4 regions of the Serratia sp. TSA_198.1 genome follow, and region 3 is predicted to be linked to each of the others. Evidence: riboswitches for the same ligand, from Rfam matches in the RefSeq annotation. Region 3 holds a riboswitch; each other region holds the start of a gene.
What was found. Region 3 has a riboswitch for thiamine pyrophosphate ahead of thiM (hydroxyethylthiazole kinase). Riboswitches for the same ligand answer to the same signal wherever they lie in the genome.

Region 1: another riboswitch for thiamine pyrophosphate. It lies ahead of tenA (thiaminase II); the one in region 3 lies ahead of thiM (hydroxyethylthiazole kinase).
Region 2: another riboswitch for thiamine pyrophosphate. It lies ahead of thiC (phosphomethylpyrimidine synthase ThiC); the one in region 3 lies ahead of thiM (hydroxyethylthiazole kinase).
Region 4: another riboswitch for thiamine pyrophosphate. It lies ahead of thiB (thiamine ABC transporter substrate binding subunit); the one in region 3 lies ahead of thiM (hydroxyethylthiazole kinase).

What each region holds. Positions count from the first base shown of each region.
Region 1 covers NZ_JBQZFP010000001.1:14,350-21,833, forward strand. The annotation lists gene ACUTSW_RS00075 (ABC transporter ATP-binding protein) at 1-574, opposite strand, end outside; gene tenA (thiaminase II) at 571-1,251, opposite strand; TPP riboswitch at 1,314-1,416, opposite strand; gene ACUTSW_RS00085 (LLM class flavin-dependent oxidoreductase) at 1,575-2,597, shown strand; gene ACUTSW_RS00090 (SDR family NAD(P)-dependent oxidoreductase) at 2,625-3,359, shown strand; gene ACUTSW_RS00095 (GlxA family transcriptional regulator) at 3,437-4,411, shown strand; gene gap (type I glyceraldehyde-3-phosphate dehydrogenase) at 4,492-5,502, shown strand; gene ACUTSW_RS00105 (inositol monophosphatase family protein) at 5,595-6,383, opposite strand; gene ACUTSW_RS00110 (ABC transporter ATP-binding protein) at 6,409-7,470, opposite strand; gene ACUTSW_RS00115 (ABC transporter permease) at 7,467-7,484, opposite strand, start outside.
Region 2 covers NZ_JBQZFP010000012.1:17,572-25,055, reverse strand. The annotation lists gene ACUTSW_RS24945 (DUF1481 domain-containing protein) at 1-567, opposite strand, end outside; gene hupA (nucleoid-associated protein HU-alpha) at 604-876, opposite strand; gene ACUTSW_RS24935 (YjaG family protein) at 1,066-1,656, opposite strand; gene nfi (deoxyribonuclease V) at 1,705-2,388, opposite strand; gene hemE (uroporphyrinogen decarboxylase) at 2,401-3,465, opposite strand; gene nudC (NAD(+) diphosphatase) at 3,505-4,272, opposite strand; gene ACUTSW_RS24915 (Rsd/AlgQ family anti-sigma factor) at 4,372-4,875, shown strand; TPP riboswitch at 4,915-5,038, shown strand; gene thiC (phosphomethylpyrimidine synthase ThiC) at 5,154-7,097, shown strand; gene thiE (thiamine phosphate synthase) at 7,090-7,484, shown strand, end outside.
Region 3 covers NZ_JBQZFP010000006.1:174,930-182,413, reverse strand. The annotation lists gene srlR (glucitol operon DNA-binding transcriptional repressor SrlR) at 1-762, shown strand, start outside; gene gutQ (arabinose-5-phosphate isomerase GutQ) at 755-1,726, shown strand; gene ACUTSW_RS21025 (inhibitor of vertebrate lysozyme family protein) at 1,769-2,227, opposite strand; gene thiD (bifunctional hydroxymethylpyrimidine kinase/phosphomethylpyrimidine kinase) at 2,314-3,114, opposite strand; gene thiM (hydroxyethylthiazole kinase) at 3,111-3,905, opposite strand; TPP riboswitch at 3,942-4,033, opposite strand; gene ACUTSW_RS21010 (GNAT family N-acetyltransferase) at 4,102-4,527, shown strand; gene ACUTSW_RS21005 (class I SAM-dependent methyltransferase) at 4,748-5,428, shown strand; gene ACUTSW_RS21000 (MFS transporter) at 5,405-6,646, opposite strand; gene ACUTSW_RS20995 (winged helix-turn-helix transcriptional regulator) at 6,741-7,184, shown strand; gene ACUTSW_RS20990 (XRE family transcriptional regulator) at 7,444-7,484, shown strand, end outside.
Region 4 covers NZ_JBQZFP010000003.1:160,692-168,175, reverse strand. The annotation lists gene ivbL (ilvB operon leader peptide IvbL) at 1-75, opposite strand, end outside; gene thiQ (thiamine ABC transporter ATP-binding protein ThiQ) at 164-868, opposite strand; gene thiP (thiamine/thiamine pyrophosphate ABC transporter permease ThiP) at 983-2,587, opposite strand; gene thiB (thiamine ABC transporter substrate binding subunit) at 2,563-3,549, opposite strand; TPP riboswitch at 3,605-3,730, opposite strand; gene sgrR (HTH-type transcriptional regulator SgrR) at 3,768-5,429, opposite strand; gene sgrT (glucose uptake inhibitor SgrT) at 5,517-5,732, shown strand; gene ACUTSW_RS15385 (sugar efflux transporter) at 6,116-7,321, shown strand; gene ACUTSW_RS15380 (DASS family sodium-coupled anion symporter) at 7,464-7,484, shown strand, end outside.

The DNA.
Region 1 (7,484 bases), on a different contig from region 3:
TCGGATCATGGGTAATCAGCAGCACGGTATGCTGCGCCAACAGCTCGGCCGCCAGGGTTTGGATCATGGCGCGGGTAATGGCGTCCAGCGCCGAGAAGGGTTCGTCCATCAGTACAATCGGCTGGCGTTCATACAGCGTGCGCGCGATGGCGGCGCGCTGGCGCATGCCGCCGGACAACGCCGAGGGCAAGGCTTTGGCGTAACCGCTCAGCCCCACGCGCTCGAGAAGATGCCCGGCCCATTCCCGGTCGGTTTTTTCACCGCGCAACCGCGCACCGAGGCTGATATTTTCGGCGACGGTCAGCCACGGATAGAGCAGGTCTTTTTGCCCCATATAGACGATGCGCCCGGCTATCGGCAGGCCATCGCTGCCGGTCACTTCGCCGGCGGTGGGCAGCATCAGCCCGGCGATAATTTTCAGCAGGCTGGTTTTGCCCGCGCCGCTGGCACCGAGCAAGGCGACAACGCTGCCGCCGGCGATATCAAAACTCAGCCGATCGAAAATCACCTGCCGGCCAAAACGCAGGCTGAGATCCCGCACCTGAATACCGGGCGGCGCGATGCGGTCACTCATGAGGCGTTCAACCCCATCTGCCAGAAGGCGGACTCCAGCCGGGTGGCGGTGGTGAAAATCTCTGCAAGTTCGGCAAAGCGGCTTTCTGCGCCACGTTGCTGGCCCACACGCTCCAGCAGATCGAGGGCCGCCTGCACGCCGGCCAGATAGTTTTTATCGCCATAGTTGCGGATCCACGAGGCGTAAGGATTGCCCTCCATCACCGTCGCCGGGTCGTCAAGCAGGCGCAGGCCAATCTCGGCATAGCCTGCGACGCAGGGCATCAGCGCCGCCAGCAGATCCAGCGCGTCGCCGGAGTGGCCGATATCGAGCACATAGCGGGTGTAGTTCAGGGTTTCCGCCGCCTCGGGTTCGGCGGCAATCTCGGGTTCGCCCAGACCCCAACCGGCGCAGTAAGCCAGATGCAAAGGCAGCTCGGCGACGATGGCATTGAGCGAAGCGGTGGCCGCCCGCATCTCCGGCAGCGTGCGCAGCTTGCTCACCAGCAGGGCGTAAGCGCGGGCGAAGTGGATCAGGAACAGATAATCCTGGGTCAGATAGCGGCGGAACGCGGATTCAGGCAGCGTGCCGGCGGCCAGTTGCCGAATAAAAGGATGAGCAACGTAGTCCTGCCAGTCCGCGCCTGCCTGTTGGCGCAGCCGTCCGTAAAGACCGTTATCGAAAAGGGGAGTAAACATGGGACCTCCAAAAGTGAGTGGAGATCCGGGCGCGCTGAGGTATGAACAGGCAATGACCGAGAGAGTGATTGCCGACCCGTCCCTTCGCTGGCATGACCCAGATCAGGTTCAAAGGGTTCGGCTTGCGCCATCTCAGCCCGTAACAGGACACCCCTCGGAGGAGCCTGTTATACGATATTTGCTTTTTGATTACAATGCTCGGGCGAGGTGGAATGGCGGGGCGGCAATCGGTTCGTTTAGTGCGGTTCGCGACGATTTCTCTGGCACCGGCGGCGGCATTTTTGCACTGTAATCCGGTAACGTTGACTCTGAGGAATACTCCCATGAAGAAGATCGGCTTTCTCTCTTTTGGTCACTGGACGCCTTCGGCACAGTCCGGTACCCGTTCGGCGGCGGATGCGCTGCTGCAATCCATCGATCTTGCGGTCGCCGCAGAGGAACTCGGGGCGGATGGCGCCTATTTCCGCGTGCATCACTTCGCCCGCCAGCTCAGCTCCCCGTTCCCGCTGTTGGCCGCCGTCGGCGCCAAAACCCAACGCATTGAGATCGGCACCGGCGTGATCGATATGCGCTATGAAAACCCGCTTTATATGGTGGAAGACGCCGGAGCCGCCGATCTGATTTCAGGCGGGCGGCTGCAACTCGGCATCAGCCGCGGCTCGCCCGAGCAGGTTATCGAAGGCTGGCGCTATTTTGGCTATACGCCGGCAGAAGGCGAGACCGAGGCCGATATGGCCCGTCGCCACACCGAGGTATTGCTCGATGCGCTGCGCGGTGAGGGCTTTGCCGAGCCGAACCCGCAGCCGATGTTCCCTAATCCGCCGGGGCTGCTGCGCATCGAACCTTTCTCCGCCGGCTTGCGCGATCGCATCTGGTGGGGCGCAAGCTCCAACGCCACGGCGGTGTGGGCGGCAAAACTGGGGATGAATCTGCAAAGCTCGACGCTGAAAAACGACGAAACCGGCGAGCCCTTCCACATTCAGCAGGCCAAGCAGATCCGCGCTTACCGCGCCGCATGGAAAGAAGCGGGCCACCCGCGTGAACCGCGCGTGTCGGTCAGCCGCAGCATCTTTGCGCTGATGAACCAGCAGGACCGCAGCTACTTCGGCGGCAGCGGTAAGGAAGGCGATCAGGTCGGGTATATCGACCAGCAAACCCGGGCGATTTTCGGCCGCAGCTACGCCGCCGAGCCGGAAGAGTTGATCAAACAGCTGGCGCAGGACGAAGCCATTGCCGAGGCGGACACCTTGCTGTTAACCGTGCCTAACCAGTTGGGCGTCGATTACAACGCGCACGTGATTGAGTCTATCCTCACCCATGTCGCCCCGGCGCTGGGCTGGCGTTGATGGCTCAAAAATAAAAGGAAGTTAACCATGTCTCGTATTTTCATTACCGGCTCGGCGGACGGGCTGGGGCGCGCGGCGGCGGAAACCCTGCTGGGCGAAGGGCATCAGGTGATCGTTCACGCGCGTGAACCAGGCAGGCTCCACGGCGTGCGCGATTTGCTGGACCGCGGTGCGCTGGCGGTCACCGGCGATTTGTCCGATCTGCAGCAGACCCGAGAGGTGGCCGAACAGGTGAACCGCATCGGGCGTCCGGATGCGGTCATTCACAATGCCGGCGTCTTCACCGGGCCGCAGGTGCTGGCGGTCAACGTGATTGCGCCTTATCTGCTGACGGCGCTTATCGCTCGCCCGGCGCGTTTGGTGTATTTGAGCAGCAGCATGCATTTTGACGGTCGCGCTGCGTTGGAAAAAGTGGACTGGCGCGGGCAGGCCGCCGTGTCTTATTCGGAGAGCAAGCTATTTGTGACGGCGCTCGCCGCCGCCGTGGCCCGGCGTTGGCCGGGCGTGGTCAGTAGCGCGGTCGATCCTGGCTGGGTGCCGACCAAGATGGGCGGCGAAAACGCGCCCGACGATCTGCGCCTGGGGCACCTGACGCAGGAATGGTTGGTCACCAGCGCAGAGGCGCAGGCCAGCGTTTCTGGCGGTTATTGGCATCACCAGCGCTGCCTGGAGCCGCATGCCGCCGCGCGCGATCCGGCTTTTCAGGATGCGCTGCTGGCGGAACTTGAACGCGTGACGGGCGTTGCGCTGGCGACGCCCTGAGCGGAAAACCGGTGGCGGCCAGGGTGGCATGAAATGCGCGTCATTGACTTATTTTGCTCAAATTGTATTTTAAAGCCATGCATACATTCCTGATTATCGTCCCCGAAGGGGGCATGCTGTTTGAGTCGGCGGGTATCGCCGACATCCTGATGCAAGCCAACCGCTTGAGGCCCAACGACGCTCCGCTCTATCGGATTGAGGTCGCCACCACGCAAGCTCATCGGGTGGTGCATGGGTCATCCGGGTTGAATTTGCTGGCCGATCATCGTCTTGCCGATCTCGACCCTGAACAAAAACGTGACACTGTCATTGTCACCGGAAAGGGGGCGACCGAGGAAGAAGGCGCGTTTGTCGCAGGCTGGCTCCGTCGCGCCGCCCCCAACGCACGCCGTATCGCTTCCGTTTGCGGCGGGGCCTTGCTGCTTGCCGAAGCCGGTTTGCTCGAAGGGCGCCGGGCGACGACGCACTGGCGCTTGCTGGATACCCTGCAATCTCGTTTCCCGAAGGTGAAGGTCGAAAACGGGCCAATCTACGTTCAGGACGGTCCCGTCTGGACCTCCGGTGGCGTCAGCTCCGGTTTCGATCTCACTCTGGCGCTGGTGGAAGACGATTACGGTTTTATTCAGGCGCGCGAAGTGGCGCAAGATCTGGTGATGTTTCTTCGCCGCCCCGGTGGGCAGTTGCAGTTTAGCCGCTATCCGTTGAATCAGGCCAAAACGCCTGGCCCGATCCGCGATCTCCAGTCCTGGATCCTGGAAAATCTGGACGGCGATCTTTCCGTTGAGAAACTGGCCGAAAGGGTCGCCATGAGCCCGCGAAACTTTACGCGCGTCTTCACCCGCGAGACCGGCATCTCCCCCGCTAAATTCGTTGAAGAAGGGCGCTTGCATACCGCCCGGCAGCGCCTGGAGCAGAGTGCGGAAGGTATTGAGCATATCGCCGTGACCACCGGCTTCGGCAATGGCCTCAACCTGCGGCGCGTGTTCGAAAGAAACCTGCAACTGACGCCGACCGAGTACCGCGATCGTTTTCACTCCCGCAATTTGGCGTAAATTGATCTATAAACGTCATTTACGCCACGCCTCTCTCCCGGCTAGATTGGCAGGCAGAGACAATAACGAAGGGGTAGATCATGGTCAAAGTAGGCATTAACGGTTTCGGCAGAATCGGGCGCAATGTTTTACGCGCGGCGTTAGGGCGCAGTGACTTTCAGGTTGTCGCGATCAACGATTTGACCGACAGCAAAACCCTGGCGCATCTGCTGAAATACGACTCGCTGTCAGGCACCTTGGCCGCCAGCGTCGAGGCCGGTGAAAACCAGCTGCTGCTGGATGGCAGGCCGATTCATGTTTTCTCTGAAAGAGATCCGGGTGCAATCCCGTGGAACAGCGTCGGCGTCGACATCGTGATCGAAGCGACGGGCTTTTTTACCGACAAAAGCCAGGCCGAAGTGCACATCACGAAAGGCGGAGCCAAGCGCGTTATCATCTCGGCGCCGGCCAAAAACGACGACATCACTATAGTGATGGGCGTTAACCACCAGGATTACGATCCGGCCAGGCATCGGGTGGTCAGTAACGGCAGTTGCACCACCAACGGGCTGGCGCCCGCCGCGCAGGTGCTGCATCACACCTTCGGCATTGAATACGGCCTGATGAACACCACCCACGCCTACACCAATAGCCAGGCGTTGCACGATCAGCCGGAAAAAGATTTACGCGGCGCGCGCGCCGCCGCTCAGTCGATTGTGCCTTACTCCAGCGGCGCGGCCAAAGCGCTCGGCAAGGTGATCCCGGAGCTGGATGGCCGCCTGACCGGCTACTCGCTGCGGGTGCCGGTCCCGGTGGTGTCTATCGTTGATTTAACGGTCACGTTGAAACGCGAAGCGACGAGCGAGGAGATCAACGCCGCCTTCCGCCAGGCGGCGGCGTCGGGGCCGCTCAAGGGGATCCTTGGCTACAGCGACGAACCTTTGGTGTCGAGCGATTATAAAGGCGATCCGCGTTCGTCCATTATCGACGGGCTGTCTACCTTGGTCATCGGCGGCAAACTGGTCAAGATCCTCGCCTGGTACGACAACGAATGGGGTTTCTCTAACCGGTTGGTCGATCTCGCGTTGCTGATGGAAAAACGCGGATTGTAGTCGGTTACCCGAGCAGGGGCGCAGCATGCTGCGCCCGCCATGTCAGACGCCAGAAATCGTCCCTTCAGGGGACGATTTTTTTCAGCACAGCATCATAACCGCGCGATACGCATTAACTCGTCTTTGGCCCCAGGGGCCACCGCCAGCACCGGCGCGCCGCGCAACAGCTGTTCCCCTTGAGCGTTAAACGGATGCGTCCAGCCGCCGGCTTCGTTCACCAGGCAATAACCCGCCAGACAGTCCCAGGCATGCATATAAGGTTCGTAATAACCGACCAGCCGCCCGGCGGCGACCCATGCCAACATCATGGCACCGGAACCGTTGCGGAAGAAATTGCCGCCGACCGCCGTGATCTCGGCGGCGATTTCACCGACGCGTTCAGGCGCCACATAGCTGTTGGCGCCAAACCCGGTGATGTGGTTTTGCAAGGTGCGCGCCGGATCCACACGCAGCGGTTTGCCATTGAGCGTGGCGCCCGCGCCTTGCGCCGCGACGAAGCATTCCTGCTGGCAGGGCGCCATGATCACGCCGATCACCGGCTCGCCCTGATAAATGACGGCAATGGATACGCACCAGTTCGGCATGCCGTTGACGAAGGGGCTGGTGCCGTCAATCGGATCGACCACCCAGTGATAGCCTGAATTCCCGGGTTGCAGGCCGAACTCTTCACCGAGAAAACCGTCGTCCGGAAACGCCTGGGCGATCTGGCCGCGGATCAGCAGCTCGACCTCGCGATCGGCGATCGACACCACGTCCTGCGCATCGCGTTTGGTTTCGATCACCAGGCTTTCGCGACGGTTGAAATAGTCCAGCGCCTTGGCTCCCGCCTCGCGCGCCACCCGTTCGGCCAGCGCCAGGCGCCGGGAAATGTGTTCATTCATAGCAGATCCTTAAAGTTGCGGGCCGTCACTGGGCAATCAGCGCCAGCCCCTGAGGTTTGAAATCAATGGCCACGCGCGTGGCCGGTGCCAGTTGGCGTTCCATCTGCACATCGACGATAAACAGAGCGCCGAGGTCGGTTTTCACTTCATACTCGATATGGTCTCCGAGCCAGATGCTGTGGGTCACCTCGCCGTTCAATGCGCCGGTCTGCTCCGCATGCAGAGTAATAAACTGCGGCCGTACGGACAGTTGCGCGGCGCCGGGGCGCGCTTTGGCACCCGGCACCCGATACTGACGGCTACCCAGGCTGATCAGCGCTTCGCCGCCATCCACCCGTTCAATGTCGCACGGCAGGATATTGGCCTCGCCCATGAAATCGGCGATAAACACCGACGCGGGCGAATGATAAAGCTCCTGCGGCGCACCCTGCTGGGCAATATGCCCTTCTTTCATGACGATAATCTTATCGGACACCGCCAGCGCTTCTTCCTGATCGTGGGTCACGTACACCGCAGTGAACCCGAGGCGCTGTTGCAAATCGCGGATCTCGGTGCGCACGCGGCGCCGCAGCCGCTCGTCAAGATTGGATAAGGGCTCATCGAGCAGCAGTACCTGCGGCTCCAGCACCAGCGCGCGCGCCACGGCGATACGTTGCTGCTGGCCGCCGGACAGCTCGGCGGGCAGGCGCTTGCCCATGTTTTCCAGCCCGACCAGCTTCAGCCCTTCGTGCGCCCGATCCAGCGCCTCTTTACGCGACAGCTTGCTGGCGAGCAGGCCGTACATAACGTTCTCCAGCGCGTTCATATGCGGGAACAGCGCGTAGGATTGAAACACCATCGCCACGTCGCGCTCGTTGGCGGGCAGATGGGTCACCTCTTTGCCGCCAATCAGGATGCGCCCGGAAGTCGGGTGCTCCAGGCCGGCCAGCAGGCGCAGGGTGGTGGTTTTGCCGCAGCCCGAGGGGCCGAGCAGCGTCACCAGCGTGCCGGGTTCGACGGTAAGCGAGAGGCCGGGCAGGGCGGTGAAATCGGCAAACTGTTTGGTGACGTTTTCAAACACCACCGAGCCGGAACGAATGGCAGTCATACGGCTGTCTCCTG
Region 2 (7,484 bases), on a different contig from region 3:
GCCGCTGTTGCGGGCACGCCGCGCGATCCAGGCTTCCGCATTATTATCCAGCCCCGGTTTGATTGATTGCCCATCACAGGTTTGCACCACGCCCTGCTGCCAACGCCCTTGTATCAGCTTCACCTTACCGACGCGCAACGCCTCGCTCAGTTCAAGAACCCGCCGCGCCTGATATTGATACAAGGCGATCTCATCGCCGGTCAACTGCTCACGCCGCGTAGCCAGTTGGCGTTGCATAAAGCTCACCGTGCCGTCATCGGCAAAGCGTAATTGAATGGAGTCTTGGTCGCGATCGGCGTCAGTGCGCTTAATCTGGCGCAGTTCGCCGTTCTGGTATTCGTACAGGGTGGTGATCGTGCCTGGCCCGCGATAAGGGCTGTAGACACTCATCAGCACCTGTGGGCGTTGCTGGTCGTCGTCTTTACGCCACAGACGCATAACGCCCTGGTCAGCCACATAGCCGCTGGCGGTAAAAGTGGGGGGATCGGAATGACTGCTGCAGGCGCTTAGGCCACCGGCAATGCCAATGGCCAGCAGCGCCTGTCGGACAAACAAAAGGGGCGCCATCGCCCCTCTGTTTAATCTTTTCACCAACACGCAGTATTACTTAACTGCGTCTTTCAGTGCTTTACCAGAAACGAACGCAGGCACGTTGGCAGCTGCGATTTTGATTTCTTTACCAGTCTGTGGGTTGCGGCCAGTGCGCTCGCTACGATGGTTTACCTTGAAAGTACCGAAACCAACCAATTGTACCGCATCACCTTCTTTCAGAGACTCAGTAATAGCAGCCAGGGTGGATTCCAGAGCCAGTTTAGCTTGTGCTTTGGAAAGGTCAGCCTTGTCCGCGATTACATCAATCAGTTGAGTCTTGTTCATAAGTTATCCTTACAGTGTGTTTATCGTTTGCAAAGCATCGAGTGCGACGGATATGCCGATTGACAGCACCCTCCTGCATACACGCACCGATAGCCACTTTTTTTACGCCCCCCAAATGTAGACCAGACAGGGTGCGGATGTGAAGCCTTAAGGCATGACAAATCAGGCGTTAAATCACGTTTTCTTGCCTTATTGCGTTAAATTTATCCCGATGTTACTTACTGCGGCCTCGCGAAGGTCCGAACGCAACCCTTTGATCAGCTCTAAATCACGCTCTTCGCAGTCAGCCAACAGGCGGAAAATTTCCCATTGAATGTCCCATTCTTCCTCTACCGCAGGCAGAACCTTCAACTCATCGTCGGTCATTTCTTTACCGGCCTGAGTCATTTCCAACATCGCCACGGTGCGAATTGAGGTTTCGCTGATGGCAATGGCGTGCTCCAGCGTCTCCCCGCTGAGCCGCGAATGGATCAGTTCCCCTAATGCGATACAGGCGTCAATCGCCGGGTAAACGCCGTAAAGATCGTAATCTTCTGCCGAGGGGATCGCCTCTTCCAACTTCTCCAGTTGGCTGTCAAAGTTGACCTTGGCATCCTTCACCACCAGGGTTTCCCACACCAAATCCAGAATGCGACGGTAAATGGCCGGATCGCCGAACTCGGTCTGCAGGCAGAACATCTGGTAATTCGGATACATACGCTCGCACAAACTGGCCATAAAGGTCAAATGTTGCCAGCTTTCAAGCTTTTCCAGACGTAAATGAATCGGGTTACGTAGCATTATTCACTCTCTTACGCGTTATCTGCGCCGCAGTGTACCCGAAATCGGTCATTGCGGCACCTCTGGATGCTGTTGCAGCCAGCGCTGGAAGGCCGGCCGGCGCGAGGCGATGGCATCGGCCCAACGAGTGGGTTCCGGTAAACGGTAACCCGCCATGCAGCGCTGTACCCAAGCCAGTGCGCTGTCGGTGCTGACGCGGTGGCCGGTGGCGATAAACAACGGGTTGCAACGTACCTTGCTCCGCCACACCCAGCCAAGCTGTTCGCCTTTATCCTCCAGCGGCGCCAGCGCACCGGCGGCAACATCAAGCGGGGCGAATTTACCGCACAGGCGCTTCTTTGCCACGCCGATGGTCGGCACGTTGACCAACAACCCAAAGTGGCTGGCAACGCCCAGGCGGCGCGGATGCGAGATACCATGGCCGTCGACCAAAACCAGCTCTGGCTTCTGTTGCAATTGCTCCCACGCGGCAAGCAACGCGGGGTATTCGCGGAATGAAAGAAAACCGGGAATATAAGGCATGGTGGTAGCCACGCGGGCAATCTGGTATTCAACCAGCTCCAGCGACGGATACCGCAGGATGGCGATGGCGGCTCGCGTCACCGCACCTTCCTGCTCAAAACCCACGTCAGCGCCGGCGATAAAAGCCGGCGTATCGACCAGAAAGTCATCGTGGCGGATGACTTCAGACGCGAGCCGCAACTGCTCTGCGCGCAGGGTTTGGGTATCGATCACATCCTTTCCTTAACGATGGTATTTCGCCGATTGCGCGTGAACGGCTTCCACAAACACGCCGGCATTTTCCGGCGGTACGTCCAGATGAATACCATGGCCCAGGTTGAACACGTGGCCCTCGCCGTGGCCGAAACCGGCGAGAATGGTTTCCACTTCCTGACCGATGCGTTCAGGCGACGCATACAGCATGGACGGATCCATATTCCCCTGCAGCGCCACCTTGTCGCCTACGCGACGGCGCGCATCCGCGATATCGGTAGTCCAGTCCAGACCCAGCGCGTCACAACCGGTCGCCGCCATCGCCTCCAGCCACTGGCCGCCGCCTTTGGTGAATAACGTGACCGGCACGCGGCGGCCGTCATTTTCACGCAGCAGCCCGTCGACAATCTTGTGCATGTAGTGCAGCGAGAATTCACGATAGTCGCGGCCGGTCAGCACGCCGCCCCAGGTATCGAACACCATCACCGACTGCGCACCGGCTTTAATCTGGGCGTTCAGATACAAAATGACGCTGTCCGCCAGCTTATCCAGCAGCAAATGCAGCGTGGCCGGTTCGGCGTACATCATTTTTTTCAACTTGGTGAAGGCTTTGCTGCTGCCGCCTTCCACCATATAGGTCGCCAGCGTCCACGGGCTGCCGGAGAAGCCAATCAGCGGCACTTCGCCTTTCAGTTCGCGACGGATGGTGCGTACTGCGTTCATCACATAGCCCAGTTCCACTTCCGGATCGAACACCGGCAGTTTGTCCACGTCGGCACGGCTGGTGATGGGTGAAGAGAAGCGTGGGCCTTCACCGGCTTCGAAATACAGGCCCAGCCCCATAGCATCGGGAATGGTGAGGATATCGGAGAACAGGATGGCGGCATCCAGCGCATAGCGGCGCAGCGGTTGCAGCGTAACCTCACAGGCCAACTCCGCGTTCTTGCACAGCGACATGAAATCGCCGGCTTGAGCGCGGGTAGCTTTGTACTCCGGCAAATAACGACCGGCCTGACGCATCATCCATACGGGGGTCACATCCACCGGCATACGTTGCAACGCGCGCAGGTAACGATCGTTCTTCAACTCATTCATCATAGGGCTCCCTTATTCATCTGCCGTTATTGTAGCGATTTATTGCTCACGGCATAAGGCTACGGTGTCCTCTATCAGGCGGCGCGCCACGGTGCCGGGTGGCGGCAACAGCGGCAACTGGTCATAACGGTACCAGCCGGCGTTCAGCAGCTCTTTCGGATCGTGACGAATCTCACCGCGGTGGTAATCGGCCATAAAGGCCATCATCAGCGAATGCGGGAACGGCCAGGGCTGAGAAGTCACATAACGCAGGTTTTTGATTTCAATATTACTTTCTTCCATCACCTCGCGTGCGGCCGCTTGCTCCAGCGTTTCGCCGACCTCGACAAAACCGGCCAGCACAGTATGAATACCGCCGCGATGACGCACATGCTGCGCCAGCAGGATCTCATCGTCACGCCGAATAGCGACGATCACGCAGGGTGCAATCTGCGGGTAGTAACGCTCCCGACAGTGACCGCACAAACAGGCGCTCTCGGTACGGCTCAGGTGCATCTCATGGCCGCAATAACCGCAGAAGCGATGAGAGCGGTAAAAGTCGGCCAGTTGCACGCCGCGCCCGGCCAGCTGAAACAACCCGCGATCGAGCTCGAGCAGTTGACGCACCGAGCCCATATCCTGCGGCATCGTCTGGCGCACCAGCCACACCGGCAACCCTTCCCATTCACCAATGGTGCGCGCCATTCGCCCCTGCAGGGAAAACGACGCCGCCGAACCGAACGGCAATTCACCGCGCGGTAACCAAAGTTTGCTTTCATGGCTGACGATCCACCAGCCATTTTCATTACCCGTTAATGCAAGTTCCATATCGTTGTTGCACAACCTCAGCTTCACTGGCACTCTACAAATCGGCCTTGTTACATTTTAATAACTTACTGTTACTTTTTATTACTTACGGAGTCAAACATGCTCAACCGTTTGGAAAGCCTGACTCAGCGCGTTGGTGGTAGTAATGAATTAGTTGATCAATGGCTTCAGGCGCGCAAGCAGTTGCTCGTCGCCTATTGCACCCTCGTGGGCATCAAACCGAACAAAGAAAAGCATACGCCGCTGAATGAAAAAGCGCTGGAGAACTTTTGCCATAATTTGGTGGATTATCTCTCTGCCGGGCATTTTCATATCTATGACAGAATTATCAAACAAGTGGAAGCCGCACCCAGTCCGAAAATGTCGCTATCGGTAAACATCTATCCCAAACTTTGGGTCAATACCGAGCAGATCATGACTTTCCACGATCGCTATACCGAAGTAGATATCGATCAGGACGTGTGCATGGAATTCCACCGGGCGCTCTCGGATATCGGTGAAACACTTGAGGCACGCTTTGCCCTGGAAGATAAGCTGATCCAACTGGCGACCAAAGCCTCGCAGCAACCTCTGCCGGATAAAGCGGTGGATCAGACGCGTTAGAATTTTGTAGTTTTTTTTATTAACCCTCCTATACTGGAGGGCATCTTGTCGGAGTGCCTAGCGCTGATTTGCTCATCAAATTGGCCAGGCTGAGACCGTTAATTCGGGATCCGCGGAACCTGATCGGGTTAATACCCGCGAAGGGAACAAGAGTAATCTATCGCCACTGGCAGGGCTTCCCGAACGGGGATACCTCCGCCTTGCCGGCCAGTATCATTACTCCCTCCGAGCTCCAGACAAGCAATTTTCCCCACTCATCACACTGGTAGGAATTTGCTATGTCTAACGTTAAAAAACCGCGCGCCCGTAAAGAACAGCGCGAAGAAGCCCAGCAGTTTATCGACACTCTGCAAGGCGTATCCTTTCCCAATTCACACCGCATCTATCTGCAAGGCTCGCGCAGCGATGTGCGGGTCCCGATGCGTGAAATCCAGCTCAGCCCGACGCTGATTGGCGGTGACAAAGACAACCCGCAATACGAGCAGAACGAAGCTATCCCGGTATATGACACCGCCGGCCCGTACGGCGATCCGCAATCCGAGCTCGATGTGCATCGCGGCCTGGCGAAACTGCGCGCCGGCTGGATCGAAGAACGTGGCGATACCGAAGCCCTCAAAGGTGTCAGTTCCGGGTTCACTCAGCAACGCCTGGCGGACGAAGGGTTGGATCATCTGCGCTTCGAGCATCTGCCGCAGCCGCGCAAGGCGCAACCGGGCAAATGCGTCACCCAGTTGCACTACGCTCGCGCCGGCATCGTCACTCCGGAAATGGAATTCATCGCCATCCGCGAAAACATGGGCCGTGAGCGTATCCGCGGCGAAGTGCTGCGCCACCAGCATCCCGGCCAAAGCTGGGGCGCCAACCTGCCACCAAACATCACGCCGGAATTCGTTCGCCAGGAAGTAGCCGCCGGCCGCGCCATCATTCCCGCTAACATCAACCACCCGGAAGCCGAACCGATGATCATCGGCCGTAACTTCCTGGTGAAGGTCAATGCCAATATCGGCAATTCGGCAGTGACTTCGTCGATCGAAGAAGAAGTGGAGAAGCTGGTGTGGTCCACCCGCTGGGGTGCAGACACCGTGATGGATTTGTCCACCGGCCGCTATATCCACGAAACCCGTGAATGGATCCTGCGTAACAGCCCGGTGCCGATCGGCACGGTGCCTATCTACCAGGCGCTGGAAAAAGTGAACGGCGTGGCGGAGAACCTGACCTGGGAAATGTTCCGCGATACGCTGCTGGAGCAGGCCGAGCAAGGCGTCGACTACTTCACCATCCACGCCGGTGTGCTGCTGCGTTATGTGCCGATGACCGCCAAACGCCTGACCGGCATCGTCTCTCGTGGTGGTTCGATCATGGCCAAGTGGTGCCTGTCTCACCATCAGGAAAACTTCCTGTATCAACACTTCCGCGAAATTTGTGAAATCTGCGCCGCCTACGACGTATCGCTGTCGCTGGGTGACGGCCTGCGCCCCGGTTCGATTCAGGACGCCAACGACGAAGCGCAGTTCGCTGAGCTGCACACGCTGGGCGAACTGACAAAAATCGCCTGGGAATATGACGTGCAAGTGATGATCGAAGGCCCAGGTCACGTGCCGATGCAGATGATCCGCCGCAACATGACCGAAGAGCTGGAACACTGCCACGAAGCGCCGTTCTATACCTTAGGCCCATTGACCACCGATATCGCACCCGGTTATGACCACTTCACCTCCGGCATAGGGGCCGCGATGATCGGCTGGTTCGGCTGCGCCATGCTGTGCTACGTAACGCCGAAGGAACACCTGGGCCTGCCGAACAAAGAAGACGTGAAGCAGGGATTGATCACCTACAAGATCGCCGCCCACGCTGCTGACCTGGCCAAAGGCCACCCAGGTGCGCAAATCCGTGATAACGCCATGTCCAAAGCTCGCTTCGAATTCCGCTGGGAAGATCAGTTCAATCTGGCGCTCGATCCCGCCACCGCCCGTGCCTATCACGACGAAACCCTGCCGCAGGAGTCCGGCAAAATCGCCCATTTCTGCTCAATGTGCGGGCCGAAGTTCTGCTCGATGAAGATCTCGCAAGAGGTGCGTGACTACGCCGCCGCGCAGGAAGCGGCCAAGCCGATAGAGGTGCAGCTAACCGGTATGGAGAAGATGTCGGCCGAGTTCCGTTCACGGGGCAGCGAGCTGTACCACAGCGTCAGTAACCTGCAGGAGGAGATGAACAATGACTGATATCGCCACGCCTTTCCCCGCCACGCCGCACAGGCTGGGGTTATACCCGGTCGTCGACAACGTTGAATGGATTGCCCGTCTGCTGGAGGCGGGCGTAACCACGATCCAACTGCGCATTAAGGATTTGCCGGATGAGCAAGTTGAGGATGATATCGCCACCGCCATAGCCCTCGGTAAGCAATATCACGCCCGGCTGTTTATCAACGACTACTGGCAACTGGCGATTAAGCACGGCGCCTATGGCGTACACCTCGGTCAGGAAGATTTGGATACCACCGATCTGGCGGCGATCCATCGGGCAGGATTACGGCTTGGCGTTTCCACCCATGACGATGCCGAATTAGCCCGGGCAATCGCAGTCAAACCCTCTTATATCGCGCTAGGACA
Region 3 (7,484 bases):
CAGCGGCAGGCCGCTATCCTTGAATATCTGCAGCGGCATGGCAAAACGGCAGTGGACGCCCTGGCCGAGCATTTTTCCACTACCGGCACTACCATCCGCAAGGATCTCACCCTGCTGGAAGACGAAGGCGAGGTGATCCGCACCTACGGCGGCGTGGTGCTCAGCCGCGACGACGGCGACCAGCCGATCGACCGTAAAACCCATATCAACAGCGAAAAGAAACGCCAAATCGCTTACGCCGCCATCAAGCTGATTAACGACGGCGACTCGCTGATTTTCGATGCCGGCAGCACGGTGCTGCAAATGGTCCCGCATCTGGCGCAGTTCAATAACATCACGGTGATGACCAACAGCCTGCATATCGTCAACGCGCTGGTGGAGCTGGACAACGACCAAACCATCCTGATGCCCGGCGGCACCTACCGCAAAAAATCGGCCTCGTTCCACGGCAGCCTGGCAGAGTCGGCGTTCCAGAAGTTCAGCTTCGACAAGCTGTTTATTGGCGCGGACGGGGTCGATCTCAACGCCGGCGTCACCACCTTTAACGAGGTGCATAACGTCAGCAAGGCGATGTGCGAGGCAGCCAGCCGCATTATCCTGCTGGTGGATTCATCGAAATTCGGCCGTAAAAGCCCGAACGTGGTGTGCGACCTGAGCGCCGTGGATACGCTGATCACCGATAAAAACATCAATCCGGATTACCTCGCCGCGCTGCAAGCGAAAGGCATCAATATCATTCTGGTAGGAGATTCCGATGAGTAACGCTACTGCCCTGCTGGCTTTTGCCCGCGAAACGCTGGAAATTGAGCTGACCGAAGCGCAGCGCCTGCTGGCGCGCCTGGACGACAATTTCGTCTGCGCCTGCGAACTGCTGTTGAACTGCCGGGGCAAGGCGGTGATTTCCGGCATCGGCAAATCCGGCCATATCGGCAAAAAAATTGCCGCCTCGCTGGCCAGCACCGGCACGCCGTCGTTCTTCGTCCATCCTGCGGAGGCGCTGCACGGCGATCTCGGCATGATCGGCGCCGACGACGTGGTGGTGTTTATCTCCTATTCCGGCCGCGCCAAGGAGCTGGATTTGATCCTGCCGCTACTGGCGGAAAATAACATCCCGGTGATCGCCATTACCGGCGGCAAAGAGTCGCCGCTGGCGCTGGCCGCCGCCTGCGTGCTGGACATCAGCGTCGAACGTGAGGCCTGCCCGATGGGGCTGGCCCCCACCTCCAGCGCGGTCAATACGCTGATGATGGGCGACGCGCTGGCGATGGCATTGATGCGCCAACGCGGGTTCAACGCCGAAGACTTTGCCCGCTCCCATCCGGGCGGCAGCCTGGGCGCGCGCCTGTTGAACCGGGTACACCACCTGATGCGCACCGGCGATCGCCTGCCGCAGGTCAGTGAAAACGCCAACGTGATGGAAGCGATGCTGGAACTGAGCCGCACCGGGCTGGGGTTGGTGCCGGTGTGCGATGCGCAGCAAAAAGTGGTGGGGGTGTTTACCGACGGCGACCTGCGCCGCTGGCTGGTAAAAGGCCATAGCCTGCAGGATGCGTTGGGCCAGGCGATTACCCGCCCCGGCTACCGTTTGCCGGAACAGTGGCGCGCCGGAGAAGCGCTGGAAGCCTTGCACGAACAGCACATCAGCGCCGCGCCGGTGGTCAATCTGGATGGCGTGCTGGTGGGCGCGATCAACCTGCACGATCTGCATCAGGCCGGCATTGGCTGAGTGCGTGGCCTCAGGGCGCAGGCAACTGCGCCCCAGGTCGTTTTATTTCCAGTCGGGATTGCTCTCGAACTGTTTTTTCAGCAGCGCCTTCATGTCTTCGTCCGGCTTGCCCAGCCATTGGTATTTGGCGTATTTCTTTGGATGATCCATCGCTTCCGGTTTGTTGGCGACCTCTACCCGCACGCCCCAGGCCTGGGATTTGTCTTCTTTAAACGCCACGATCAAAAAGTTGTTGGCGCAGTCGTGCGGCTTGCACAGATTGCCCACCAGATAGTTCTGCCCCTTCCAGCTCAGGCTTTGCGCCGGAGTGGAAGTGCCCATCCCCTTGCGCGCCCAGCCCGGCAGGCGAGCCTGCCCCTTCACCATGTTCTGCCAGCTGGTTTGATAGCCCGGCTGCTGGATCACGTCCGAGGTGGTGACAATCTGCTGGGCAACGCTGCCCGCACTGAGGCTGAGTAACGCGCCGAAGATGGCGCAGCGAAGTGCGTTTTGTCCTGTCATGGCCTTCTCCCTTGGTTAAATCCGATCGTACCCGGCGAGCGCCGGGCATGGATCCAGTCTGACCACAACAACGGCAAAAAGTTGAATCACCACCACGCGTGAAAATGATGCACCGGCCCGATGCCGTGCCCCACTTCCAAGGTATCCGCCTGCTGCAATGCCTTTTGCAGATAGTCCTTGGCGGCGGCGACCGTGCCGGCCCAGTCTTCATGACGCGGGCGCAGCGCAGCCAACGCGGCGGAGAGCGTGCAGCCGGTGCCGTGCGTATGACGAGTCGCTACGCGTGGTGCAGTGAAGCGCAGTTCCTGCTCCGCGCTGAACAACCAGTCCGGGCTTTCGTTTTCGCTGAGGTGGCCCCCCTTCATCAGCACCGCCTGGCAACCCATGGCCAGCAACGCCCGGCCCTGTTCGCGCATCTGGTGCTCATTTTCCGCCGGGGCGCACGCCAACAGAGCCGCCGCCTCCGGCAGGTTCGGCGTGATGATCGACACCTGCGGCAGCAGTTCGCGGCGGATAGACTCTACCGCCTCCGGTGCCAGCAAGGGATCGCCGCTTTTCGCCAGCATCACCGTATCCAGCACCACGAACGGCGGCCGGTAGTGGCGCAGGCGTTCGGCCACTGCCTGCACGATATCGGCGTTGGCCAGCATGCCGATTTTGGCGCTGTCGATGCGCACGTCGCTGAATACCGAATCCAACTGGGCGGCGACGAACGCCGGATCGATGTTATATACCGACTGCACGCCACGGGTATTTTGCGCCACCAGCGCAGTGATCACGGAAGTGCCGTAAGCCCCCAAGGCAGAAAAAGCTTTCAGATCGGCCTGGATGCCGGCGCCGCCGCTCGGATCGGTGCCGGCGATGGTCAAAGCGTTAATCCGTTTCATTGCAGCTCCTCCGCACGCAGTTGATACAGGGCGTCGAGGAACGCCGGGGTAAAGCTGCCCGGCCCCGCAGCCCGATGCGTGGCCCGCTCGCCGCAAAGCGACATCACCCGGCAAGCGGTCGCGACGTTGTCCAGCCGATCGCCCGGCAGGCTGCAAAATGCCGCCACCACCGCCGACAGGGCGCAACCGGTGCCCACCACCCGCGTCATCAGCGCATCGCCACCGGCGACCGCCCAGTCGCGCCGGCCATCGGTGATGTAATCCACCACGCCGGTTACCGCCACCACCGCGCCGCTGAGCTGCGCCAGTTCGCGTGCCGCCGGCAAAGCCGCCAGCGAGTCGTCGGTGCTGTCTACGCCGCGCCCGGCGCTCTGCCGGCCGCTCAGCGCCATAATTTCAGACGCGTTGCCACGGATCGCCGCCGGCTTCTCGCCCAGCAAACGACGGGCAAAGGCGGTGCGGTACGCCAACCCGCCTACCGCCACCGGATCCAGCGTCCAGGGCGTTCCCGCCAAATTGGCGGCTTCTACCGCCGCCAGCATGGATTCGGCACGCGAGGCATTGAGAGTACCGATATTGATTAACAGGGCACTCGCCATCTGGCTGAACTGCGCCGCTTCGGTCGGTTCCACCACCATCGCCGGGGAAGCGCCAAGCGCCAGCAATACGTTAGCCGTCAGCTCCTGCACCACTTCGTTGGTCAGGCAATGGATCAGCGGGGGCTGTTGTTTGAATTGGGTCAGACAGGCCGCGGCGCGGGCGCCGGGTAAAGCATCAGGTCGAGCGAACATATTCCTCCCAACCGGCGTTCAAGAAGGCGGGTACCGGTTGGGGCACCGAGACTTCCCTACGCTGGCATAATCCAGATCAGGTAATACGGGTAAAATCTCAGCCCCTTGGGGCACCCCGAGTCAAGGAGGCCATTATTGGGGTTGCCGCCGGTGAGGTCAATCGCGCTATAGTGTCAAAAAATAAAAAGGAGCTGCCATGCAAATAAGACCCTACCGAGAAGCCGATCGTCCGTTCTTGCGCACCCTTTATCTGGCTGCGCGCAAGGCGGCGTTCACGTGGCGCGATACCGAAGATTACCGGCTGGAGGATTTCGACCGCTCGACGCTGGGCGAGGATATCTGGGTGGCGGAAGATCAGGGAAAACTGCTGGGGTTCGTCTCGATTTATCGCCAGGATAACTTTATTCACAACCTGTATGTCGATCCTCACTTGCCGCCACGCGGCGTCGGCACGGCCCTGCTGCACGCGGCGGAGCGAACCTTTACCGCTACCGGCTCACTGAAGTGCCTGGTGAAAAACGAGAAGGCGCTGGCGTTTTACCATAAGCATGGCTGGCAAAAGATCACCACCGGCAACGACGGCAGCGAAGAATACTACCTGCTGCACTCACCTAAAAAATAGTGTCATCCGCTGTGAGCTAAACCGGAAAAGGCCTGACATCGTCAGGCCTCTGGCACGGCTCAGACTACAACCCTTGCAAAACGATATCCTGCGTCGCCGGGATATTAGCTGCCCCGTGTCCAGGGCCTTTCAGCACTGCCCAGCGACAATGCGAATGGATTTCATTTGCGTTAAAGACTATCCTCCGGTTTACCTCTTACAGGCTATTCAAGGAATGGACATGCAACATCAAACGGATACCCGTTTCCCGGACGCTGCGGCGGCAGACTACGATCGCCGTATTTTGACGCTGGTGCCCGGCTATCAGTTCGCCCAGTCGCTGCTGACCGCCACTCTGGCACAGGCGTTACCGCCGCAAGCCCGCCTGCTGCTGGCCGGTTGCGGCACCGGCAACGAACTGATTGCGTTGGCGGGCATCGGCCCGCAATGGCTTTTCAGCGCCGTGGAACCTTCCGCCGGCATGCTGGCAGCCGCACGCACCAAGGCGGAAATGGCAGGCTGCGAACCGCGAGTCACCTTCCACCAGCAACTGCTGGACCAGGCGCCGCAAGCGCTGCACGACGCCGCCGTTTGTTCGCTGGTGCTGCACTTTATTGCCGATGACGGCGCCAAGCTGGCCTTCCTGCAACAGTTGGCCGCGCGGTTGTCGCCAGGTGCGCCGCTGCTGTTGTTCGACTATCAGCCGGATGGCCTGCCGGTCAGCCACTATCAGCATTGGCTGCAAAGCGCCGGGCATTCCCTCGACGGCGCACGTGAGGTGATTGAACGCACCCGCAGCAACTGGCATCCGTTGGCAGCGCAGCGCGCCCGATTGCTGATGACGGAAAGCGGTTTTACCTCACCGCAGTTGCTGTGCGACACGCTGGGTTTCCGGCTGTCATTGCTCTACCGCCGCGCCTGAGGCCGGCATGCCACGCAGCGTCAGCCACCAGAACAGCAAGGCGACCAGGCTGACGCCCGCCCCCAGCCAACATACGCCGGGCCAGCCCGCCACGGCGTATACGTGGGTGCTGGCAAAGGCACCCAGCCCGCTGCCCACCGCGTAAAACAGCATATAACAGCCCACCAACCGGCTGTGGGCCTGCGGGTGCGCGCTAAAAATCATGCTCTGGTTCAGCACATGAATCGCCTGCCCGGCCAGATCGAGCAGCACAATACCGACCACCAGCCACGCCAGACCGTAGCCCAGCATGCCGAGCGGCAGCCAGGCCAGCACCAGCAACAGCAGGCAGACACCGCTCGCCACTTGCCCTAACCCGCGATCCGCCAGATGCCCGGCGCGCACCGCCGCCAGCGCCCCCACCGCCCCGACCAAACCGAAGGCGCCAATCACCGAATGTGAAAAATTGAACGGCGCCTGGCTGAGCGGCAGCACCAGCGCGCTCCAAAAGATGCTGAACGCGCCAAACATCAGCAGCGCCAGCATGCCGCGAATTTGCAGCGTGCGATCGCGCAGCAATAAAGCCAGCATTGAGCGTAGCAACGCCGGATAACTGAGCGACGACGGCGGCGTGCGCGGCGTTGGCAACAGGCGCGACAACACCGGCAGCAGGATCAACGTCACCGCAGCCGAGAAAAAATAGACTGCCCGCCAGCCGCCGATATCCGCCAGTGAGCCGGACAAGGTGCGCGCCAACAACAGGCCCAGCACCACCCCGCCTTGTGCTGCGCCCACCACCCGCCCGCGTTCATGCCGTGCCGCCAGGGTAGCGGCAAAGGCGATCAATCCCTGAGTCATGGCGGTGCCAAGCAACCCCACCAACAGCATACCTACCAGCAATAGCGCGCTGCTGTGCGCCCATCCCACCACGCACAGCGCGGCCATCAACAACAGTTGCTGTACCGCCAGCAGCCGGTGGCGATTAATCAGATCCCCCAGCGGCACCACCAGCAACAGAGCCAGCGCACAGCCAAGCTGGGTGGCGGTGATCACTATCCCCACCGACGCCAGGCTGATGTTGAAATCATGAGCGATCGCATCCAGCAGCGGCTGGGCGTAATACACGTTAGCCACGCTGAAAGCGCTGGCCCCGGCCAGCAGCAGCACCAGCGAAACGGGCAGCCGACTGAGCGAGCGGCTTTGCGGCGTACAGATCGGATCCAGCGTTTTGTCACTCATCATTCACCCTTAAAGTGGTTTCATTATTAAACCCAATGAACTTTACGCGTAGAGGTTTTATAATGCAACCAGATATCATGAAGGGAACTGAGCCATGAAACGTAAAAGCCTGGAAGATGCACAGTGTCCGGTGGCACGCACGCTGGATGTGATCGGCGATTGGTGGTCGCTGCTAATTGTGCGCGACGCCTTTGACGGCATACGCCGCTTCAGCGAGTTTCAAAAGGGGTTGGGGATGGCGAAGAACATTCTCTCTACCCGCCTGCGCACGCTGGTGGCGCACGGGGTGCTGGAGATCGTGCCTGCCTCGGACGGCAGCGCCTATCAGGAATATATTCTCACCGACAAGGGCCGCGCCCTGTTCCCGGTGATCGTCGGCCTGCGCCAGTGGGGGGAAGATCATCTGTTTGCACAGGGCGAAGCGCACTCGCATCTGGTGGAAAGCGGCAGCGACCAACCTATCCCGCGCATGACGCCGACCGGCCGCGACGGGCAGACTCTTACGCCGCTGAATACCAGAGTGGTGAAGGTGGAATGAGCATCAGCGTCGCCATGGCTCCCACTGTCGGGCAAACCTACCGAGGAAGGTCATCATTGAACCTTGTACGCCTGAAATCAGAGTATCGGCATGCATAAAAGACAAAAAGTGTCAGATATGACACTTTATGACTAATAGAGATAGCCTTTGAATCGGCAGAGACGCTAAAGAAACAAAACAGTTCAAATATGACACTTTATGGTTTAATATTGGACGATGAGTCTACATTTTCGGCATACAAATAGGGCAGGTGTCAAAAATGACCCTTAATGAAATAGAAGATGCGTTCAGTGCTTTGTC
Region 4 (7,484 bases), on a different contig from region 3:
CATCACCGCGGCTGGTAGCGCGGTAACTAGTAGGGTCGAAGTCAGCGAGGATGCGATCACAGGGAACCTTATCATCAGTAATAAAAGTCAGGTTTTTATAAAACCACAGGCGAAAAATTCGCACAACAGGTTTATTTGCCCAGCATAAAAAACGCGCTGCAGATCACGGTTTGTGCGAAATGCCCAGCACCCGCGCTTCCGGCGCGCTGCCGTCCAGCAGCGCCTGCGTGGAGCCGTCGTAATAAATACGCCCGTCGACCACCAACAGGGTGCGAGGCGCGATGCGTGCGGCGTCATCCAGGTTGTGCGACACCATCAGCAGCGTCAGGTTGCGTTGGTCGCAAACCTCTTGCAACAATTGCAGCATCTCATTGCGCAGCGCGGGATCGAGCGCCGAGAAAGGCTCGTCGAGCAGCAGGATGGGCTGCTGGCGGATCAGGCAGCGAGCCAGGGCTGCGCGCTGGCGTTGGCCGCCGGAAAGCTGCGACGGCAGGCGCTGCAGATGCTCCTCCAACCCCACCTGGCGGGCAATCTGCGCCAACTGTTGTTGCTGGTCCGCGTTAAGCCGCAGCCCGGGGTCAAGGCCCAATCCGATGTTCTGCGCCACCCTCAGGTGGGCGAACAGGTTGTTTTCCTGAAACAGCATCGAGACCGGCCTTTTGGCCGGCGGCGTGCCGGTGTGGTCGCTGCCGTTCAGCAGCAACTTGCCGCTGGCGGCCGGCAGGAAACCGGCGATCAGGCTGAGCAAGGTACTTTTACCCGCGCCGCTGGGGCCGAGCACCGCGACACGTTCGCCCGGCCGGATGCGCAGATCAAAGCGCATCGGCAGGTGTTCATACAGATAGGTCAGTTTTTCAAGCGTCAGCATATGTCCTTCATCTTTCAAGTTGCCGCTGTGTTGGCTTTCTTCACTTATCCCAGTCACTTAGTGGACTAAGCTCCTGGGAATGCGCTCAGTCGCCGCCTTGTTGCAGCTTGAAATCTATTGGGCAGAGCGCCCCGGTAAGCGTTCGATCAGGGTAAACAGCAGGAAGCACAGCAGCAGGAGCAACAGTGCGGTGACCGCGCCGTCATTGCTGCGATAGGCGCCGATCTGCTGATACAGGTAAAAAGGCAGGGTGCGGAACTGCTCGTTGCCAAACAGGGCAACCACGCCGAAATCGCCGATCGACAGCACGCAGGCGAAAGCCAGCGCCTGCGCCAGCGGGCGGCGCAGCGCTTTCAGCTCGATCCAGCGCAGCCGCTGCCAGCCGTGCATACCCAGCGACAGGCACAGCGGGTTGTAACGCTCTGCCAGGTCTCGCATCGGGTTTTCCAGCACTTTCAGGGCGTAGGGTACCGCCATCAGCGCATTGGTGAGGATCACCAACGCATAGGGCGATTGCGGCAACCCGACAGTATCGCTCAACAGCAGGAAAAAACCGGTGGCCAGCACGATCCCCGGCATCGCCAGAATCACCATGCCGCTCAGTTCAAGCGTTTGGCCCCAGCGCAACCGCTGTTGCAGCTTCAGTTCTCGGCTGCTCCACAGCAGCATCATGGTCAACACCACGCACAACGCGCCGGCACCGAGGGCGATACGCAGTGACGTGAACAGCGCTTGCCACAGCACCTGCTGTTGCAGGACGCTGACCATCGTCTGATTGGCGCCATCGGCAATCACCGCCAGCAGCGGGGGCAACAGCAACAGCAGGGCGGCGGCGATCAGCAGAAAATCGCTGGCGCGACGCCACAGGCTGTCTTCGGGATTGCGCCAGATGTGGGCCTGGGTACTACCGACCGGCAGCGCCTGGCTCAGCCGCTGGCTGAGCACGACCAGGCCCAGACAGCACGCCAACTGGATCAGCGCCAGCAGGGCGGCGCGGCTGAGATCGTAGTCATAGCTCAGCGCCTGGTAGATCGCCAGTTCTATGGTGGTGGCCTGCGGCCCGCCGCCCAGTGACAACACGGTGGCGAAGCTGGCGAAACAGAGCATGAAGATCAGCGCGCCGCTCGGCAGGATTTGGCGGCGCAACGCCGGCCACTCGACGAAGCGGAACTGTTGCCAGCCATTCATGCCGAGCTGAGCTGCCAGTTGGCGCTGTTCGACCGGAATGTTTTCCAGCGCCTGCAGCAACAGGCGGGCGGCCAGCGGCAGATTGAAGAACATATGCGCCAGCAGGATGCCCTGCAGACCATAGGGGGAAAAACTGTAGTTGATGCCGAGCCAGCCGCACAGCAATGCCAGCCAGCCCTGTCGGCCATACACGCTGAGCAGGCCGAATACCGCCACCAAGACCGGCAGCACCAGCGTCATGGCGCACAGACGCAGCAGCAACAGCCGGCCGGGAAAGCGGCGGCGGTATAGCGCACGTGCCAACGCGATGGCGGGCAGCACCGAGATCAGCGCAGACAGCAACGCCTGCCAGAAGGTAAAGCGGACTACGTGCCACAGGTAGCTGTCCTGCCACAGGCCGCGCCAATCGCTTTCCGGCGCGTGCCGCCACAGCGAGCCCATCGCCAGCGCGGCGACGGTCAGGATCAGGCCGGCGGCCAGCAGCCCCGGCCAGAGCCAGTGCGGGATCAGCGGCTGACGGCGGTTTGCCATGCCCGGATCCAGCTACCGCGTTGTTTGGCGACCTCTCCGGCGCTGTATTGCAGCGCGGTCTGGGGTACGGTCATTTGCTCAAAGCCGGCCGGCAGTTGAGTTTTGATCACCGGGTACATCCAGTTACCGGTTGGAATGGTGTTCTGGAACGCCGGGGTCACCATAAATTGCATGAAGCGCTCCGCCAGTTCAGGCTGCTTGCTGGCCTTGAGTTTGCCTGCCACTTCCACCTGCAGATAATGGCCTTCGCTGAAGTTGGCCGCGGCGTAGCTGTCTTTCTTCTCTTCGATCAGATGATAAGCCGGGGAGGTGGTGTAGCTGAGCACCAGATCGCCTTCGCCTTTCAGGAACAGGCCGTAGGCTTCACTCCAGCCTTTGGTGACGGTGACGGTTTTCTTCGCCAGTTTCTGCCAGGCTTCTGGCGCGTTATCGCCAAACACTTTCTGCATCCACAGCAGCAGGCCCAGGCCTGGGGTGCTGGTGCGCGGATCCTCGTAGATCACCTTCCAGTTTTGATCGCTGTTGACCAGTTCCTGCAGGCTTTTTGGCGGGTTCTTCAACTTGTCTTTGTTGTAAACGAAGGCAAAGTAGCCGTAGTCATAAGGCACGAAGGTTTTATCCTGCCAGCCGCCCGGCACGCTCAGTTTGGCGCCGTCAACGCGGCTTGGCGCGAATAAACCGGTTTGTTGCGCGGCCTGCAGCAGGTTGTTGTCCAGCCCCAGCACCACGTCGGCGGTGCTGTTTTTCCCTTCCATGCGCAGGCGGTTAAGCAGCGAAACGCCGTCTTCCAGCGCGACGAATTTCAGCTCGCAGTTGCAATCCGCTTCGAACGCTTTTTTCACCGCCGGGCCAGGGCCCCAGTCGGCCGCGAAGGAATCATAGGTGTAGACCGTCAACGTGGGCTTGGCAAACGCTGAAGCGGCACACAACAACAGTAATAAGGGCAGGCTTTTTTTGACCACTTTGCACTCCTGAAAGATAAGGGGGCAAAGGTATCTGAGGGCGAGGTGATTAAACCGGGTCGCTATGCTCAAATCCCTCCGCCGGTATTGACCGGATCAGGTTCGACGGGTTTGTTCTCAGCAAAACCTGCACGCCGCGTTTTCATCACGCCGCCGCCGTTTCGCACCCCGTTGAGACGGCGCTATTGTAGAGATTAACGGGCGCCGGCGAAAGGCGCTTATGCTTCCGGCGGCGCAAACCAGGCGGATTTAAAATCAAACCAGCCAAGGGTGTTCATTCGCACACCGCGCATGCTGCGCTGGCCGTGCAGTTGCAGCCAATGATGAAACAGCGGGTGTAACTGGTGACCGTTGACCAACCGTTGGCAAAAATCCGCCAGCGGCAGGGCATTGGCGCGCCACAGCGCCGCATCTGCGGCGAGATCGTCATTCATGCAATGCTGCATCAATGGCAACTCATACAGGGTGGCGAACAGCGAGAACTCCAGCGGCAGGTAGAAGTTGGCGCTACCCAGCCACAGATCGCTGGTGGCTTCCCCTTTATGCCAGGCGTCGTAGCTCACCGTCTGCACGTTAAGTCGCACCCCGTGCAATGCCAGCAGCGGTTCAATTGCCTGTCGAATGGCGTGGAATTCCGAGTGTTCACTGTAGTAGGTCAGCGTCAACTCGGTCAGCCCGGCCGGCTTGGGTTGTTGCGCCAGCGCGCGATTGTGATGCCAGCGCGGCAGGATGCCATAGGCCGGTGACCAATAGCGTTGATAAATCGGCCCGGCGTTGCTCAGCAGCGAGATGGGGTTAATCAGCTCGCACAGCCAGCTGCGAATGGCCGGATCGGCCGCCAAAGGAGAGCGTTGATCGAACAGCAGGAAATAGCAGCCTTCCTCCAGCCGGCTTTCAAGCTCGTTGTTGCCGGTGTCATCCGCCTGCAGTTGCACGCCGGAATGCACCAACTCTTCGGTGAGCTCCGGCAACACCCAGATATTCACCTCATCAATCAGTGCCCGATAGCCGAAGTAGTCATCGAAGGCGTGGATTTTCATCTGGCTGCGGTGGTTGCGCACCACGCTGTACGGCCCGGTGCCCACCGGATGGCGCGAGAACTCCGGCATGCTTTGCCACTCGCGCGGCAGGATCATGGCAGGCACGCTGCCCAGCAGCCAGGGCAGCCAGTAATCGGGGCTGTGCAGGTGCACGTCAATCACGAAAGGCGTCGGTGAGGTCACGCGCTCGATATGCGAAAACAGCGGTTGAGGGATCAGACGAGTGAGGGAGCTAATCACATCGTCCATTTCCAGCTCGCGGCCGTGATGAAAATGTATCGCCGGGCGCAGATAAAAACGCCAGTGCAAAGGCGTCAGCGGCTGCCAGTGATGCGACAGGTCCGACTCAAGTTCCCCGTTTTCCTCGTTTATCCGCGTCAGGCCGCTGAAAATCTGCCGGGCCAGGTGAATTTCCGAACGGCGCAGCGCCGAGCCGGGCAGCAGGTTGTACAGTTGGCGATAGTAGAGCACGCGCAGGATGTGTTTACCCTGCCGAAAGCTGCGCCCAAGTTGGGACAGCAGCATCTGCCGTACCACGTTTTTATCGCCGACCAGTTGTACCAGTTGATCGATGCGGTCTTGCTCCAGCAGTTCCTCCGCTCTCTGCTGCTGCAGGGCCAGGCCGGTATAGTGGAAGGTGAGCCGCGAACGCTTGCCGCGCCCCGATTCCGCCTGCCAGGTCAGCCACCCTTGTTGCTGCATGGCGCCGAGCAATGAACGCACGTGACGGCGCGAACAAGTGAGCACTTCGGCCAACTCTTGCAGCGTGGTGTCGGTGGTCTCGCCGTGGCAGCGCTGCCACAGGCGAATGAACTGTTGTTGCAAACGTGAGGTAGACATAAAAGAGGAACACTCCGGCATCAACTCATCAATTTATCTTTCCCCATATTACGCCGATAATTTTCATCAATGAAAGGGGGAGGGCGAATGATGAAAGCATTCTTGTCAAAACAGTTCTATCAGCGCTACTTCAGCGCGGTGCGCCGCCAGCATGCCGACTGGCTGGGCCTTGTGCCTGAACAAGCCCGGCTGGAGATGCTGGCTCACCTGACCCAGTGGGATCTTAGGCTACCCCCCACCGTTGACCGTGGTGCCGTCGCAGGCCCAAAAGCCCGTTATCCCGACGAAGGGAGCAGCCCATAGTGGGCTATGGGCAAGCCCGCCAACACAGAAAACGGGTTTTTGGGGCGCGACCCGAAGGGCTGGGGCCATTTGAGCGTACATCTGTGTTGCGCGCCGCTTATTTGGCCCACCAAACCTCACGACACGCGCCTTGCTGCACGCCCAAATGACCGCCAGCGGCGCTCACGTGCAACGGTGGGGGGTAGCCTCGATATGACAGACAAGCAATACCGCGAGCACCTCTGAGGTTGCGGTAGCAAAAATGTTTCTGAGTAATGGTGTTGTTCACCAGCCAGTGGGGTCATACCCACTGGTTTTTTTATTATTGGTCGCGGTGATGTTCTTGCAATTTTTTCACCGTAGCCTAAGGTTTTGTCTTCCGCTTTAGGGGCAGGGACGAAGATATGAAACGACTGTACGGGTTGCCGCGCCGCTTTAATCCCATCTTTGCCGCATTCCTGTTGATTGCTTTTCTTTCCGGGATCGCCGGAGCGCTGATGGCACCGACGCTGAGCCTGTTCCTCACCACCGAAGTCAAGGTGCGGCCGCTTTGGGTGGGGTTGTTCTACACCGTCAACGCCATTGCCGGCATCGTCGTCAGCTTTCTGCTGGCCAAGCGTTCAGATACGCGGGGTGACCGGCGTACGCTGATCCTGGTGTGCTGCCTGATGGCGGTCGGCAACTGCCTGCTGTTTGCCTTCAACCGCGACTACCTGACGCTGATCACCGCCGGGGTGCTGATGTCGGCGATTGCCAATACCGCCATGCCGCAGATTTTCGCGCTGGCGCGGGAGTATGCCGATAGTTCGGCGCGCGAAGTGGTAATGTTCAGCTCGGTCATGCGTGCGCAGCTGTCGCTGGCGTGGGTGATAGGTCCACCTCTGGCGTTCACGCTGGCGTTGAACTACGGCTTTACCTGGATGTTTGGGATCGCCGCCGCCACTTTCGCGATCTGTGCCTTGCTGGTGTGGTTTACCTTGCCTTCGGTACCGCGCACCCAAGCGGCGGAGCAGGGCGATGCGCTGGACGGTGTGCCTTCGGCCCCGATAGCGTCCGCCAGCGCCTGGCGAAACCGCGATGTGCGGTTGTTGTTTATCGCCTCTATGCTGATGTGGACTTGCAACACCCTGTACATCATCGATATGCCGCTGTACATCACCGCCGATCTGGGCCTGCCGGAAAACCTTGCGGGGTTGTTGATGGGCACGGCCGCCGGGCTGGAGATCCCGGCGATGCTGCTGGCCGGTTATTACGTCAAACGTTTCGGCAAGCGCAATATGATGCTGTTTGCCGTGGTGGCCGGCATCCTGTTTTATGCCGGATTGGCGGTGTTTAAATTCAAGCTGGCGCTGATGGTCTTGCAACTGTTCAACGCCATATTTATCGGCATCATCGCCGGTATCGGCATGCTCTATTTCCAGGATCTGATGCCAGGGCGGCCGGGTGCGGCGACGACCTTGTTTACCAACAGCATCTCCACCGGGGTGATCCTGGCCGGCGTGCTGCAAGGCGCACTGGTAGAAAACCTGGGGCACTATGCGGTTTACTGGCTGGCGACGGCCCTGGCGGTGGTGGCGCTGTGGATCAGTATTCGGGTACGAGAAGTGTAAACGCTAACGTCATTAACATTGACGCATGTCATTGAGAACATTACGCCAGAACCTCAAGCTATACGGACCCGGAGCGCGATTGCGGCGCTCTTGCCCATCTTGCTGCTGAGATGCCGATCCGTTTAGACCATTTGGGTATGCCATGGACAAACTAACACCGCTC